DNA from 2 places in the Bradyrhizobium sp. AUGA SZCCT0105 genome. Region 1 is predicted to be linked to the other one. Evidence: riboswitches for the same ligand, from Rfam matches in the RefSeq annotation. Region 1 holds a riboswitch; the other holds the start of a gene.
What was found. Region 1 has a riboswitch for glycine ahead of gcvT (glycine cleavage system aminomethyltransferase GcvT). Riboswitches for the same ligand answer to the same signal wherever they lie in the genome.
Positions count from the first base shown of each region.

Region 2: it holds a riboswitch for glycine, as region 1 does, so the genes downstream of both, JQ573_RS10635 (D-amino acid dehydrogenase) here and gcvT (glycine cleavage system aminomethyltransferase GcvT) in region 1, are expected to answer to the same signal.

Region 1 covers NZ_JAFCMK010000002.1:493,695-501,214, reverse strand. Annotated here, with positions in the region: gene gcvP (aminomethyl-transferring glycine dehydrogenase) at 1-2,555, opposite strand, end outside; gene gcvH (glycine cleavage system protein GcvH) at 2,578-2,943, opposite strand; gene gcvT (glycine cleavage system aminomethyltransferase GcvT) at 2,964-4,109, opposite strand; glycine riboswitch at 4,255-4,343, opposite strand; gene alaS (alanine--tRNA ligase) at 4,547-7,234, shown strand; gene JQ573_RS11390 (cyclic nucleotide-gated ion channel) at 7,246-7,520, shown strand, end outside.
Region 2 covers NZ_JAFCMK010000002.1:339,414-346,933, forward strand. Annotated here, with positions in the region: gene JQ573_RS10625 (ABC transporter substrate-binding protein) at 1-1,438, opposite strand, end outside; gene JQ573_RS10630 (M20/M25/M40 family metallo-hydrolase) at 1,708-2,838, shown strand; glycine riboswitch at 2,930-3,034, shown strand; glycine riboswitch at 3,038-3,152, shown strand; gene JQ573_RS10635 (D-amino acid dehydrogenase) at 3,221-4,528, shown strand; gene JQ573_RS10640 (ArgE/DapE family deacylase) at 4,655-5,971, shown strand; gene JQ573_RS10645 (ABC transporter permease) at 6,235-7,176, shown strand; gene JQ573_RS10650 (ABC transporter permease) at 7,180-7,520, shown strand, end outside.

The DNA.
Region 1 (7,520 bases):
GGTTCGATCATCAGCGTGCCCGCTACCGGGAAGCTCATGGTCGGCGCGTGGAAGCCGTAGTCGATCAGCCGCTTGGCGATGTCGTCCACGGTGACGCCGCTGGTCGTCTTCAGCGCCCGCGGGTCGACGATGCACTCATGCGCGACGCGGCCGCGCTCGTTGCGATACAGCACCGGGAAGTGCGGCTGCAGCCGTGCGGCGATGTAGTTGGCATTGAGGATCGCAACCTCGGTGGCGCGCGTGAGCCCTTCGCCGCCCATCATCAGGATGTAGATGTAGGAGATGGTCAGGATCGACGCCGAGCCGAACGGCGCGGCCGACACCGGGCCGATGGCGTGTGCGGTCGCGCCGTCGGTTGCGGGATGACCCGGGAGATAGGGCGCAAGATGCGCCTTCACACCGATCGGGCCCATGCCGGGGCCGCCGCCGCCATGTGGGATGCAGAAGGTCTTGTGCAGATTGAGATGGCTGACATCGGCGCCGTAATCGCCGGGCCGCGACAGCCCGACCTGCGCGTTCATGTTGGCGCCGTCGAGATAGACCTGGCCGCCATGCGCATGCACGATGTCGCAGATCTCGCTGATATGCTCCTCGAACACGCCGTGGGTCGACGGATAGGTGATCATGACAGCGGCGAGATTGGCCGAATGCTTCTCCGCCTTGGCGCGAAGATCATTGACGTCGACATCGCCGCGCGCGTCGCAGGCCACCACCACGACGTCCATGCCGACCATCGCGGCCGAGGCCGGATTGGTGCCGTGCGCGGAGGAGGGGATCAGGCAGACCTTGCGGTGCGGCTCGCCGCGGGCGAGATGATAACCCCGGATCGCCAGCAGCCCGGCATATTCGCCCTGTGCGCCGGAATTCGGCTGCAGCGAGATCGCGTCATAGCCGGTGATGTCGCACAGCCACTGCTCCAGCCGCTTGAACAGCGCGTGATAGCCCTTGGCCTGATCCGCCGGCGCGAACGGATGCAGATTGCCGAACGCCGGCCAGGTGAGCGGGATCATCTCGGTGGTGGCGTTGAGCTTCATCGTGCAGGAGCCGAGCGGGATCATCGCGCGGTCGAGCGCGAGATCGCGATCACTGAGTTTGCGCATGTAGCGCAGCAGCTCGGTCTCCGAACGGTGGGTGTTGAACACCGGGTGGGTGAGGAATGCGCTGGTGCGGCGCAGCTCCTTCGGCAGCGCCTCGCGCGCGGCCGCCTCGATCTCGGCAAAGCTGAGCTTGCCGCCGAACACGCGCCACACCGCCTCGACGGTCTCCGGCGTCGTGGTCTCGTCGAGCGCGATGCCGAGCGTGGTCGCACCGATGCGCAGATTGATCCGCTCCGCCAGCGCGCGGGAGACGATCTCGATCTGCTTCGCTCCGACCTCGACGGTTACTGTGTCGAAGAACGCCTCGCTGGTCGGCGCAAAGCCGAGCTTGCGCAGGCCCGCGGCGAGCACGGTGGCGCGGCGATGCACGCCGCGTGCGATATGGGTCAGGCCTTCGGGGCCGTGATACACCGCATACATCGAGGCGATCACGGCGAGCAGCACCTGCGCGGTGCAGATGTTGGAGGTCGCCTTTTCGCGGCGGATATGCTGCTCGCGGGTCTGCAGCGCGAGGCGATAGGCCGGTGCACCGCGCGAATCCACCGAAAGGCCGACGATGCGGCCGGGCAGCGAGCGCTTCAGCGTGTCGCGCACCGCCATGTAGGCGGCGTGCGGTCCGCCATAGCCCATCGGCACGCCGAACCGCTGCGCCGAGCCGATTGCGATGTCGGCGCCGAGCTCACCGGGCGAGGTCAGCAAAGCCAGCGACAGCAGGTCCGCGGCGACGATCGCAAGCGCACCCTTGGCGCGCAGCGATGCGATCGCCGGCCGGAGGTCGCGCACTGCGCCTGTCGTGCCGGGATATTGCAGCAGCGCGCCGAGCACGTCGGCCTTGTCGAGCTCGGTCAGGGGATCGCCGACCACCAGCGCCCAGCCCAGCGGCGCGGCGCGCGTGCGCATCACCGCCAGCGTCTGCGGATGCACCTCCTTGTCGACGAAGAACACCTTTGCCTTCACCTGCGAGTGGCGCTCGGCGAGCGCCATTGCTTCGGCGGCCGCGGTCGCCTCGTCGAGCAGCGAGGCGTTGGCGACGTCGAGCCCGGTGAGATCGCAGATCATGGTCTGGAAATTGAAGAGGGCCTCGAGCCGGCCCTGGCTGATCTCCGGCTGATACGGCGTATAGGCGGTGTACCAGGCCGGGTTCTCCAGGATGTTGCGCTGGATCACCGCGGGCAGGATGGTGCCGGAATAGCCCTGGCCGATCAGCGAGGTGAACACCTGGTTCTGCGCGGCGAGCTCGCTCATATGCGCGAGCGCTTCGGTTTCGCTCAGCGCCCGGCCGAGATCGAGCGGCGCCTTCTGAAGGATCGACGCCGGCAGCGTCTCATTCATCAGCGCCTGCAGGCTCGCGGCGCCGACCGTCTCCAACATCGCGTTGATGTCGCGCGGGGATGGTCCGATGTGTCGGCGGACGAAATCGGTGGCGGCTTCGTTGATCGGCTTGAAGGGCGCGTTCATGGGCTAATCCTTGGGGTGATCCTCAGGCGGTGTGCGCGGCGTAGGCGGCCTCATCCATCAGGCCGCCGAGTTCGCCCTTGTCGGCAATCTTCAGCTTGAAGAACCAGGCCTTGCCGCCGGCATCCGAATTGACCAGCGCGGGCTCGGCCGCGAGCGCCTCGTTGACCTCGATCACTTCGCCGGTGATCGGCGCGTAGACGTCGGAGGCTGCCTTGACGGATTCGACAACCGCGGCGGCCTCGGCCTTCTTCAGACTGCGGCCGACCTTAGGCAGCTCGACGAACACGACGTCGCCGAGCTGTGACTGCGCGTAATCGGTGATGCCGATCGTGGCGACGTCGCCCTCGATGCGGAGCCATTCGTGGTCGGACGTGTACAGCGTCGTCATGGGGATAGATCCTTTGGCGTTTAGCGTTTGTAGGTATTGGGAACGAAGGGCGTGGCGGCGACCTTGAGCGGCAGCCGCTGGCCGCGCACTTCGGCGAAAACCGTGGTGCCGACGGCGGAGAGGGTGGTGGGCAGATAGCCCATCGCAACCGGCGCATTGAGGCTCGGGCCAAAGCCGCCCGAGGTCACCTTGCCGATTGGCTCGGTCGAGGTCGGATCGGCGAACAGGGCAGCGCCTTCGCGCACCGGCGCGCGGCCGTCGGGCTTCAGGCCGACACGGCGGCGAGCGGCGCCGTCGGCGAATTGCGCGAGAATCTTGTCGGCGCCCGGAAAACCGCCGGCGCGGGCGCCGCCGCTGCGGCGAATCTTCTGCACCGACCATTCCAGCGCGCCTTCGACCGGCGTCGTCGTGGTGTCGATATCGTGGCCATAGAGGCAAAGCCCGGCCTCGAGCCGCAGGCTGTCGCGGGCGCCGAGCCCGATCGGCAGCACGTCGGGATTGTCCAATAGCGCACTGACCAGGGCTTCCGCCTTGTCTGCAGGCACGGAAATCTCAAAGCCGTCCTCGCCGGTATAGCCGGAGCGCGAGACGAAGCAGTCGATGTCACTGAGGCGGCGCGGACCTGCGTCCATGAATTTCATCGAACTGACATCTGGACAGAGTTTCGCCAGCGCCGATTCGGCTTTCGGCCCCTGCAGCGCGATCAGCGCGCGGTCGGCCAGCGACACGATCTCGCAGGCATCGGAGAGATGCGCCCGCAGATGCGCCTCGTCCTCGGCCTTGCAGGCGGCGTTGACCACCAGGAACAGGTGATCGCCGAAATTCGCCACCATCAGATCGTCGAGCAGGCCGCCGTCGTCGTTGGTGAATTGCGCGTAGCGCTGCCGTCCCGGCGCGATGCTGACGATGTCCTGCGGCACCAGTTTTTCCAGCGCGAGCGCCGCGTCGCCGACCTTGCCGGATTTGGCCTTCAGCACGAGCTGTCCCATGTGGGACACGTCGAACAGGCCGGCTTCCTTGCGGGTGTGGAGATGCTCCTTCAGCACGCCGGCCGTGTATTGCACCGGCATGTCGTAGCCGGCGAACGGCACCATCTTGGCCCCACGTGCCAGATGCAGCGCGTGCAGCGGGGTCTGTTTCAGCGGGGAGGTTTCGCGCGCAGACATCACAGGGCCCTCGCGGTTCCCGCAGGGGACCTATTTCCCCTTGAGAAACCTGCAGAAAGCCCCATCTGTCGCTGTGCCTGAGAGTATTATCCCGTCGGCGGACGCATCGGGGAGAACCAACCCCAGCGCCTCTTTCCAGATGTTAGACGTCACGCGGTCCTTTTGCCTGAGAGTTTCCGGGGCGGTTGCTCCTTCGGCGCCGGCGGTAAGGCCGGTCTCTCCCGACGTGACTAGTAACAGGTAGGTAGAAAACACGGCGCCACCAAGACTGTCAACGCAGCTGCAGCAACTATCCAATGGGGCTTTGTGCTGCCGCGGCAAGCCCATGATCCGCCTGCACAGTTTCTGGACACCGCAGCTGGCAATGTCTAAAAGCGTTCGGCCGGAAAATGACGCCTTTTTGCGGCTGGCCGGCCCCTTTTTCCGATTGGATGAACATGAGCAGCGTCAACGACATCAGGTCGACATTTCTGAACTTCTTCAAGGAGAACGGCCACGAGATCGTGGCGTCGTCGCCGCTGGTTCCGCGCAACGACCCGACCCTGATGTTCACCAATGCCGGCATGGTGCAGTTCAAGAACGTCTTCACCGGTGTCGAGAAGCGCAGCTATCAGCGCGCCACGACGTCGCAGAAGTGCGTGCGCGCCGGCGGCAAGCATAACGACCTCGACAATGTCGGCTACACCGCGCGCCATCTCACTTTCTTCGAGATGCTCGGCAACTTCTCGTTCGGCGACTACTTCAAAGAGCGCGCGATCGAGCTCGCTTGGAATCTGATCACCAAGGATTTCGGGCTGAAGAAGGACAAGCTTCTCGTCACCGTCTACCACACCGACGACGAGGCGGCCGGCTACTGGAAGAAGATCGCAGGGTTCTCGGATGACCGCATCATCCGCATCCCGACTTCAGACAATTTCTGGGCGATGGGCGATACCGGCCCGTGCGGTCCGTGCTCCGAGATCTTCATCGATCGCGGCGAGCACATCTGGGGCGGACCTCCGGGCAGCCCGGAGGAGGACGGTGATCGCTTCCTCGAATTCTGGAACCTGGTGTTCATGCAGTACGAGCAGGTGACGAAGGAAGAGCGCGTGGCGCTGCCGCGTCCCTCGATCGACACCGGCATGGGGCTGGAGCGCATGGCCTGCATCCTGCAGGGCGTCGAGAGCGTGTTCGAGACCGATCTGTTCCGCCATCTGATCGATGCGGCCGCATCGGCCCTCGGCCATGGGCCGAACGAGCAGAACGTGGCGTCGTACCGGGTGATGGCCGACCATCTGCGCTCCTCGGCGTTCCTGATCGCCGACGGCGTGCTGCCGTCGAACGAGGGCCGCGGCTATGTGCTGCGCCGGATCATGCGCCGCGCGATGCGTCACGCACAGCTCTTGGGCGCGAGCGAGCCGCTGATGCATCGCCTGGTCTGGGCGCTGGTCCGCGAGATGGGCCAGGCCTATCCGGACCTGGTGCGCGCGGAGAAGCTGATCGAGGAGACGCTGCAGCTGGAAGAGACCCGCTTCCGCAAGACGCTGGTGCGCGGCCTGTCGATCCTCGATGAGAAGAGCGCCGGCCTCAAGAAGGGCGACATGTTCGACGGCGACACCGCGTTCACGCTGTACGACACTTATGGCTTCCCGTTGGACCTGACACAGGACGCGCTGAAGTCGCGCGGCATCAGCGTGGACCAGGCATCGTTTACCGATGCGATGAACCGCCAGCGCGAGAAGGCGCGCGCTTCCTGGGCAGGCTCTGGCGAGGCGGCGACCGAGACCATCTGGTTCCCGCTGCGCGAGAAGCTCGGCGCAACCGAATTCCTTGGCTATGAGACCGAGAGCGCGGAAGGCGTGGTGACGGCGCTGGTCAAGGACGGCGCCGAGGTCGACGGCCTCGAGGCCGGCGAGAGCGGCGCGATCGTGCTGAACCAGACGCCGTTCTATGCCGAGTCCGGTGGTCAGGTCGGCGACGTCGGCATCCTCACGGGCGAGGGCGTCAAATTCCGCGTCACCGACATGCAGAAGAAGGCCGGCGACCTGTTCGTGCATGTCGGCACGGTGGAGCAGGGCACGCTGAACGTCGGCACCGCCCTGCAGCTCGAGGTCGACCACGCCAGGCGTTCGTCGATCCGCGCCAACCACTCGGCGACGCATCTGCTGCATGAGGCGCTGCGCCAGGTGCTCGGCGACCACATCGCGCAGCGCGGCTCGCTGGTCGCGCCCGATCGCCTGCGCTTCGATTTCGTGCATCCGAAGCCGATCACGCCGGAAGAGCTCGCCCGGGTCGAGGACATCGCCAACAACGTCGTGCTCGAGAATGACGAGGTGACGACCCGCGTCATGGGTGTTGACGACGCCCGCGAGGCCGGTGCGCGCGCACTGTTCGGCGAGAAGTATGGCGACGAGGTTCGCGTCGTCTCGATGGGCAAGAGCGCCCGCGAGCACGGCCAGAACGCGCTCGGCTGGTCGGTCGAGCTCTGCGGCGGCACCCATGTCCGCCGCACCGGCGACATCGGCCTGATTTCGGTGACCAGCGAGAGCGCGGTCGCCTCCGGCGTCCGCCGCATCGAGGCGCTGACCGGACATCATGCGCGCAAGCACGCCAATGACACCATGACGCTGGCGAAGACCGCGGCGGCCGAGCTGCGCACTACGATCGAGGATGTGCCGGCGCGCATCGCGGCTCTGATGGAGGAGCGCAAGAAGCTCGAGCGCGACCTGTCGGATGCCCGCAAGAAGCTCGCGATGGGCGGCGGAGCGTCGTCGAACGGCGCGGCCTCCGGCGTTCGCGAGGTCGGCAACGTCAAGCTGCTCGCGCGCGCGGTCGAAGGCGTCGAGACCAAGGACCTGAAGAGCCTGGTCGACGATGGCAAGAAGCAGATTGGCTCCGGCGTGGTCGCGATCGTCGGCGTCACCGAGGACGGCAAGGCCGGCATCGTGGTCGGCGTCACCGCTGACTTGACCTCGCGCTTCAACGCGGTCGAGCTGGTTCGCAAGGGCTCCGAAGTGCTCGGCGGCAAGGGCGGCGGCGGCCGGCCCGACATGGCGCAGGCTGGTGGGCCCGACGGCGCCAAGGCCGATGCCGCGCTATCGGCGATCGAGCAGGCCATGACTCAACAGGCATCGGCCGGCGCCTGACGGAGAGGCTGATCGTGGCGACGGCTCCGGGTAGGCCCACGATCAGCGATCCCGGACTGCGGGAGCGTCTCTACGAGCTGCTCGAGCAGGACCACCTGCCATATTCGGTCGGCGCGCGATTTGTCCGGCTTGTCGTCGCGATCATCACCGTCGACGTGCTGGCGGCGATCCTGGCGTCGGTGCCCGAGATCGATGCCCAGTTCTGGTGGCTGTTCACGGCGATCGAGATCACCGCGGTGACCGCCTTCGCGCTGGAATATGCCGCGCGGCTCTGGAGCGTGGTCGG
Region 2 (7,520 bases), 150 kb from region 1:
GAACGAAGGCGTCCTTCAGCTGTTCGATCTTCGGATCGTCGGCCCAGCCGAACCATCCGCCATTCTTGCCCTGGCCGCCGATCGAGAGGTTGGCGATCGGGTTGGAGACGTCGGCACTGACCCAGTTGGTGAAGAACATGTTCCAGCCGCCATCCTTCGGCGCCTTCTGGCTGGCGCGGCGGGTCACCACTGTCTGCCAGTCGGTGGCCTGCAGGTCGACCTTGAAGCCGGCGTCGCGCAGTTGCTGGGCGACAACAACCGGCTGCGCCTTGAGCGTGGTGACGTCGCCCGGCGCCATGATGACGACGGGCGTGCCATCATAGCCCGACTCGGCAAGCGCCTTCTTGGCCGCCGCCATGTCGCCGCCCTTCAACAAGGTCTCGCCGCCGACTTCGGACGCGAACGGCGTGTCGCAGATGAAGAAGGCGACGCAGGTCTTGTAGTATTTCGGATTGCCGACCAGCGCGTCGAGCACCTGCTTCTGGTTGATCGCCATCAGCGCCGCCTGGCGAACCTTGATGTTGTCGAACGGCGGATAGAGGAAGTTCATGCGGCCGAGCGTCTGGAAGCCGAACTTGTTCAGCGTCTCGACCTTCAGGTCCTTGTCGCCTTCCAGGATCGACAACGTGTCGAACGACGGGTTCTCCAGGAAATCGATGTCGCCGGACTGCAGCGCGTTCATCGCAGTCTGCGCGTCGGCCATCGTGACCCACTCGACGCGGTCAACCTTCACGACCTTGCCGCCCGCGGTCCAGCTCGCCGGCTCCTTGCGCGGCACGTAGTCCGTGTTCTTGACATAGACCGCCTTCACGCCAGGCTGGAATTCGGCCTGGACGAACTTGAACGGGCCCGAACCGATCTGCTCCGGGATCGGCTTGTCCGGCGGGGTTTCGGCCAGCCGCTTCGGCATCATGAAGGCAACGCGCGACGACGGCTTGCCGATCGAATCCAGCACCAGGCCGTAGGGCTCCTTCAGCTTCAGCGTGATCGTCTTCGCGTCGGTGGCCTCTAAGCTCGCCGTGAAATCCATCAGCTTCTGGCCCATGCCGTCGACCTTGGCCCAGCGCTTCAGCGAAGCGACGCAGTCTTCCGCGGTCACCGGCGTTCCGTCGTGCCACTTCAGGCCATCGCGCAGCGTGAATGTGTAAGTGAGCTTGTCGTCAGACACCTTCCAGTCGGCCATCTGCGGCTGGATCTTGAAGTTGGAGTCGGTCGCGACCAGCGTGTCGTAGACCATGTAGCCATGGTCTCGCGTGATATAGGCCGTGGTCAGGATCGGATCGATGACGCGCAGATCCGAATGCATCACCGCGGTGATGGTCTTGCCCGCGGCCATCGCCTGCGGCGCAAAGGACAATTCCTGCGGCGCGAACGACAGCGCGAGCGCCGTCAACGCAGCCGCTAGCGTGCGGTGCTTCCAACGCGAGATAGGGAACATGCAATTTCTCCTGACGTGTAACTGGTCAAAGCCGGCTTATTCGTTATGCATGCGGTTCGTTATTTAGGCGAACTAACATGCTGTATGGCTTGTGAAATCGAGACTTGCATCAAGCGCAATGCGCGTCAATCGGTTTCCGGCAGGATCGAACGTATACGAACGAATGAACCGCTGGTGCAGCGCATTTGACTTTACAAACTCGTCTTCCGAGCTTTTCGTACGGCACGCGAACGCGTATCGGCGCGCACAAACAACAAGAGAGAAAAGACATGAACCCCGCCAATCTTCCTTTTGATTCCGAAGCGATGCTGCAGGGGCTGCGCAGCTGGGTGGAATGCGAGAGTCCGACATGGGATGCGGCCGCAGTCGAGCGCATGCTCGACCTCGCCGCGCGCGAGATGGCGGTGATGGGTGCGACGATCGAACGCATCGCGGGACGCCAGGGCTTCGCTGGCTGCGTCCGCGCCCGTTTTCCCCATCCGAAACAAGGTCAGCCCGGCATCCTCATCGCCGGCCATCTGGACACCGTGCACCCGGTCGGCACCATCGAAAAGCTGGCGTGGCGGCGCGAAGGCAACAAGTGCTTCGGGCCCGGTATCTTCGACATGAAGGGCGGCAACTATCTGTCGATCGAGGCGATCCGGCAGTTGGCGCGCGCGTCCTTTACGACGCCGCTGCCGATCACGGTGCTGTTCACGCCCGATGAAGAGGTCGGCACGCCGTCGACGCGCGTCATCATCGAGGCCGAAGCCGCGCGCAACAAATACGTGCTGGTGCCCGAGCCCGGCCGGCCGAACAACGGCGTCGTCACCGGCCGCTACGCAATCGCGCGCTTCAATCTGGAAGCTGTCGGCAAGCCAAGCCATGCCGGCGCGACACTCTCCTCGGGCCGTTCCGCGATCCGCGAAATGGCCCGGCAAATCATTGCCATCGACGGCATGACCACCGAAGACTGCACCTTCTCGGTCGGCATCGTGCATGGCGGGCAATGGGTCAATTGCGTCGCAACGACCTGCACCGGCGAAGCGCTCAGCATGGCCAAGCGCCAGGCCGATCTCGACCGCGGCGTCGAGCGCATGCTGGCGCTGTCGGGTACGGCAAATGACGTGACATTCAAGGTCACGCGCGGCGTCACGCGCCCGGTGTGGGAGCCGGATGCCGGCACCATGGCCCTCTATGAAAAGGCAAAGCGTCTCGCCGCCGATATGGGTCTTGATTTGCCGCATGGCAGCGCCGGCGGCGGCTCTGACGGCAACTTCACTGGCGCGATGGGCATCCCGACCCTCGACGGCCTCGGCGTACGGGGCGCCGACGCCCACACTTTGAACGAACATATCGAAGTCGAGAGCCTCGCCGAGCGTGGCCGCCTGATGGCGGCACTGCTGGCGACGCTCGATTAACTCGATTTGCACTGCACAACACGTTGGCACTGCCGGACCGAAATTTAGCCTTGTCCAATTTTTTGGCTTCGCCTACGGTCCGGCCGTCCAACACGACGATGCGGGAGAGATCGAAGCGACAACATTCGTGTTGTGCTTCGGCGCCGACGGAGCAACCGCCCCGGAAACTCTCAGGCAAAAGGACTGTATCGTCAGGACGATCTGGAGAGAGACGGCATGGCCAAATGGAAACGGCCATGACGTCCACCGAAGGGGATAGTCTGCCATCGGGCCGAGGCCCGATGCGGATCAAGCTCTCAGGTACCGTGACAGATGGGGCGTCGAAACAGCCGGTTTCACCGGTGGTTCGGCGACTCTAACCCACGGGAGCCTGAAGACCACCATGCCTCACATCGCAATCATTGGCGCCGGCATCACCGGCGTGACGACGGCCTATGCCCTGCTCGAACGCGGCTACCGGGTGACTGTCCTCGACAGGCATCGCTACGCCGCGATGGAAACCTCGTTCGCCAACGGCGGACAGCTTTCCGCCAGCAATGCGGAGGTGTGGAACAGCGCCGCGACCATCCTCAAGGGGTTGCGCTGGATGCTTCGAAGCGACGCGCCGCTGCTGATGAATCCGAAGCCGAGCTGGCACAAATACTCCTGGATCGGCGAGTTCGTCGGCCACATCGGCCGCTATCGCACCAACACCATCGAGACCACGCGGCTCGCAATCGAAGCGCGCAAGCATCTGTTCTCGATCGCACAGCGCGAGAATATCGCCTTCGATCTCGAACGCCGCGGCATCCTGCACGTCTATCACGACAAGGCCGGATTCGAGGCGGGCCTGCGCGTCAACACGCTGCTGCAACAAGGCGGGCTCGACCGCCGGCCGGTGACGGCGGACGAAATCCGCAGCATCGAACCCGCGCTGCAGACGACCTGCTATGGCGGCTTCTTCACGCCGTCGGACGCGACCGGCGATATCCACAAGTTCACGCGCGGGCTCGCCGACGCCTGCATCCGCCGCGGTGCGAGCTTCGTCCATGAAGCCGATGTCGATGCGATCGCGCGCGGCGACGACGGCTTCCGCATCGGCTGGAACGAAGCCGCTTCGCACGATGCTGGCGTCGCGACGCGACATGAGTTGCAGGCGGACGGCATCGTGATTTGCGCCGGCGTCGCGAGCCGCCACTTCGCAGGCCTGCTCAACGACCGCGTCAACGTCTATCCGGTGAAGGGCTATTCGATCACCGTGCAGCTCGATGCGCCGCAAAGCCGGGACGCTGCGCCAACCGTCAGCCTGCTCGATGAGGCGGCGAAAATCGTCACCAGCCGGCTCGGCGCGGACCGCTTCCGCGTCGCCGGCACGGCCGAGTTCAACGGCTTCAACCGCGACATCCGCGCAGACCGCATCCAGCCGCTGGTGGATTGGGTGCGGCAGCATTTTCCCGGCATCGACACCTCGAGGGTCGTGCCGTGGGCCGGCCTGCGCCCGATGATGCCGAACATGATGCCGGTGGTGCGCGCCGGACGGTTTCCGGGCGTGTTCTACAACACCGGCCACGGTCATCTCGGCTGGACGCTGTCGGCTGCGACGGCGCAGATGGTGGCAGGCGCGATCGATGACTGGCGCGACCTCGACACGCCTTCAATGGTGCCGTCGCAGGTCGATGTGACCGAGACCGCCCGCGCAGCTTTCCCCTAATTATCCGGCCGACGAGGAAGAATATGAGCGTATTTGCGTGTGGCCAAGTCGGAATTCGCTGAGAAACACCGCATGACAACGACTAGCGTCACATTGGGGAAAAGCGCTTCAGCGCGGGAGGGGACAATGCGCATTGGGGTGGCGGACACGCACGAGACGTTGACCAAGCCGGATCAGATTGCCGCAGAGCTGTGCGCGGCCGTCGATCGAAACTTCGACGATCAGATCGCGTTCCTGTCGCGCATGGTGCAGTTCCGCAGCTTGCGCGGACAGGAAGCCCCACAGCAACATTGGCTGGCGGAGCAATTCGCAAAGCGCCGCTACGACGTCGATACGTTCAGCCTTGCCGACGTCAACCTGATGAGTCATCCGAAGGCTGCACCGATGGACGGCATCGACCTTGCCGGATCGCAGCAGGTCGTTGCGACGCTCGACAGCAAAGGCAGCGGACGCAGCCTGATCCTGCAAGGTCATATCGACGTGGTGCCGGAGGGGCCCGCCGATCTTTGGGAACAACCGCCGTTCTCGGGCGCCGTGCACGACGGCTGGATGTTCGGGCGCGGCGCGCAAGACATGAAGGCCGGTGTCTCGGCAATGATCTTCGCGCTCGATGCTTTCAGAGACGCCGGCTATGCCCCGGGCGGACGCGTCCATCTGCAAACCGTGACCGAGGAAGAGAGCACCGGCAACGGCGCGCTGTCGACCTTGATGCGCGGCTATCGCGCCGACGCCTGCCTGATTCCCGAACCGACCGGACACACGCTCACGCGCGCCCAGGTCGGCGCCGTCTGGTTTCGACTGCGCGTCCGCGGCACGCCGGTGCATGTCGCCTATTCGGAAGCCGGTACGAGCGCCATCCTGTCGGCGATGCATCTGGTGCGCGCATTCCAGGATTACACCAGGGCGCTCAATGCCCGGGCGCTCGACAACAGCTGGTTCCGCAGCGTCAAGAATCCGATCAAGTTCAACGTCGGGATCATCAAGGGCGGCGATTGGGCCAGTTCGACCGCGGCCTGGTGCGAACTGGATTGCCGGCTTGGTCTCTTGCCGGGCGAAACACCCCAGCAGGCGATGCGCGGCATCGAGGAATGCCTGACGGAGGCGCACAAGGCCGACGACTTCCTGTCCGATAATCCGGCCGAGCTCGTGTGGAGCGGTTTTCAGGCAGACGCAGCGGTGTGCGAGCCTGGCAGCGAAGCGGAAGCAGCCCTGTCGGCAGCACATCATTCCATCTTCCAGGCTCCGATGCAGGAGCGCCTGTCCACCGCCGTCAACGACACCCGCTACTATTGCGTCGACTACGGCATCCCTGCCCTTTGCTATGGTCCGTACGGTATCGGCCCGCATGCGTTCAACGAACGTGTCGAGCTCGACAGCCTTCGCAAGACAACGCAGAGCATCGCACTGTTCGTCGCCAATTGGTGCGGCGTGGTGAAAGCGTGAATGGACTTGCCGTTTCAGGTCGGTGGCACATGGCGACATGTGCAATTCGAAATAGCAACTTCAGACCAAAGGAGGCCGCCAACGGCCTGAACCGCGCCTTGATATGACGTCTCCATTGGCACAGTATTTGCCTGCAAATTCATCACGTTCGCGCTAGTCTTGAGACAAGACGCAGAAGCGCATGAGACACATCACGGGGACACCATGAGTATGATGCGGCCCAGCCTTCGCTTCGCACCATCTGACGGCAGGAGATAGCAGCGATGATCGGCTATCTCCTCCGCCGCATCCTCGCCGCCATTCCCGTGATGGGCGTGGTGGCTCTGTTCGTGTTCCTGTTGCTGCGGCTGACGCCGGGTGACCCGGCCGCAATTCTTGCCGGCGACAATGCGACACCGGAACAGCTCGACCGTATACGCACCTCGCTCGGTCTCAACGAGCCGATCTACATCCAGTTTTATACCTGGGTCGCCAAGCTGCTGCACGGCGACCTCGGCGTCTCCCTGATCTCGAACAAGCCGATCCTCGAAATGATCGGTCCGCGCCTCGAGCCCTCGATCTCGGTCGCACTCGCCACCATCGTGCTTTCGATCCTGGTGGCGGTGCCGCTTGGCGTGATCGCGGCATGGAAACACGGCACCTGGATCGATCGCTGCGTGATGGGGCTGTCGGTGCTCGGCTTCTCGGTGCCGGTGTTCGTGATCGGCTATGTGCTGATCCAGGTGTTTGCGATCGATCTGCGTTGGGTGCCGGTGCAGGGCTTCAAGAGCATCTCGGCCGGCTTCGGTCCGTTCTTCGAACGCATCATCCTGCCGACCTGCACGCTCTCCTTCATCTATGTCGCGTTGATCGCACGCATGACACGGGCCTCGATGCTCGATGTGCTGGGTGAGGATTACGTGCGCACCGCGCGGGCCAAGGGCATCGGCGAGACCGGTGTGCTGCTGCGCCATGCGCTGCGCAACGCCGCGGTTCCGGTCATCACCGTGATCGGTTCCGGTTTCGCGCTGCTGATCTCGGGCGTGGTCGTCACCGAGAGCGTGTTCAACCTGCCCGGCATCGGCCGCCTCACCGTCGATGCGGTGCTGGCGCGCGACTATCCGGTGATCCAGGCCATGATCCTTTTGACATCGGGTATCTATGTCGCGGTCAATCTCTTGATCGACCTCGCTTACACCCTGCTCGATCCTCGTATCCGGTACTGAGCAATGGCGATCGAAACCCTTCCCGAATCCTCCATCCCCGTCACCCGGCCGTTCCGCGTCAAGTTCGGCTTCCTGGCGTCGACGCCGATCATCGCGGTTGCAACGATCTGCCTCGTCCTGATCATCCTGATGGCGATCTTCGCGCCGCTGCTCGCGCCGCACGATCCGTTGTTGCTGACGCCGTCGCAGCGGCTGAAGCCGTCGAGCGCGCAATACCTGCTCGGCACCGACGCCTATGGACGCGACCTGCTGTCGCGCGTCATCTATGGCGCACGGATCTCGCTGTTGATCGGGCTCGGCGCCGCCGTCTGCTCGATCGCCATCGGGCTCCTGATCGGCCTCGT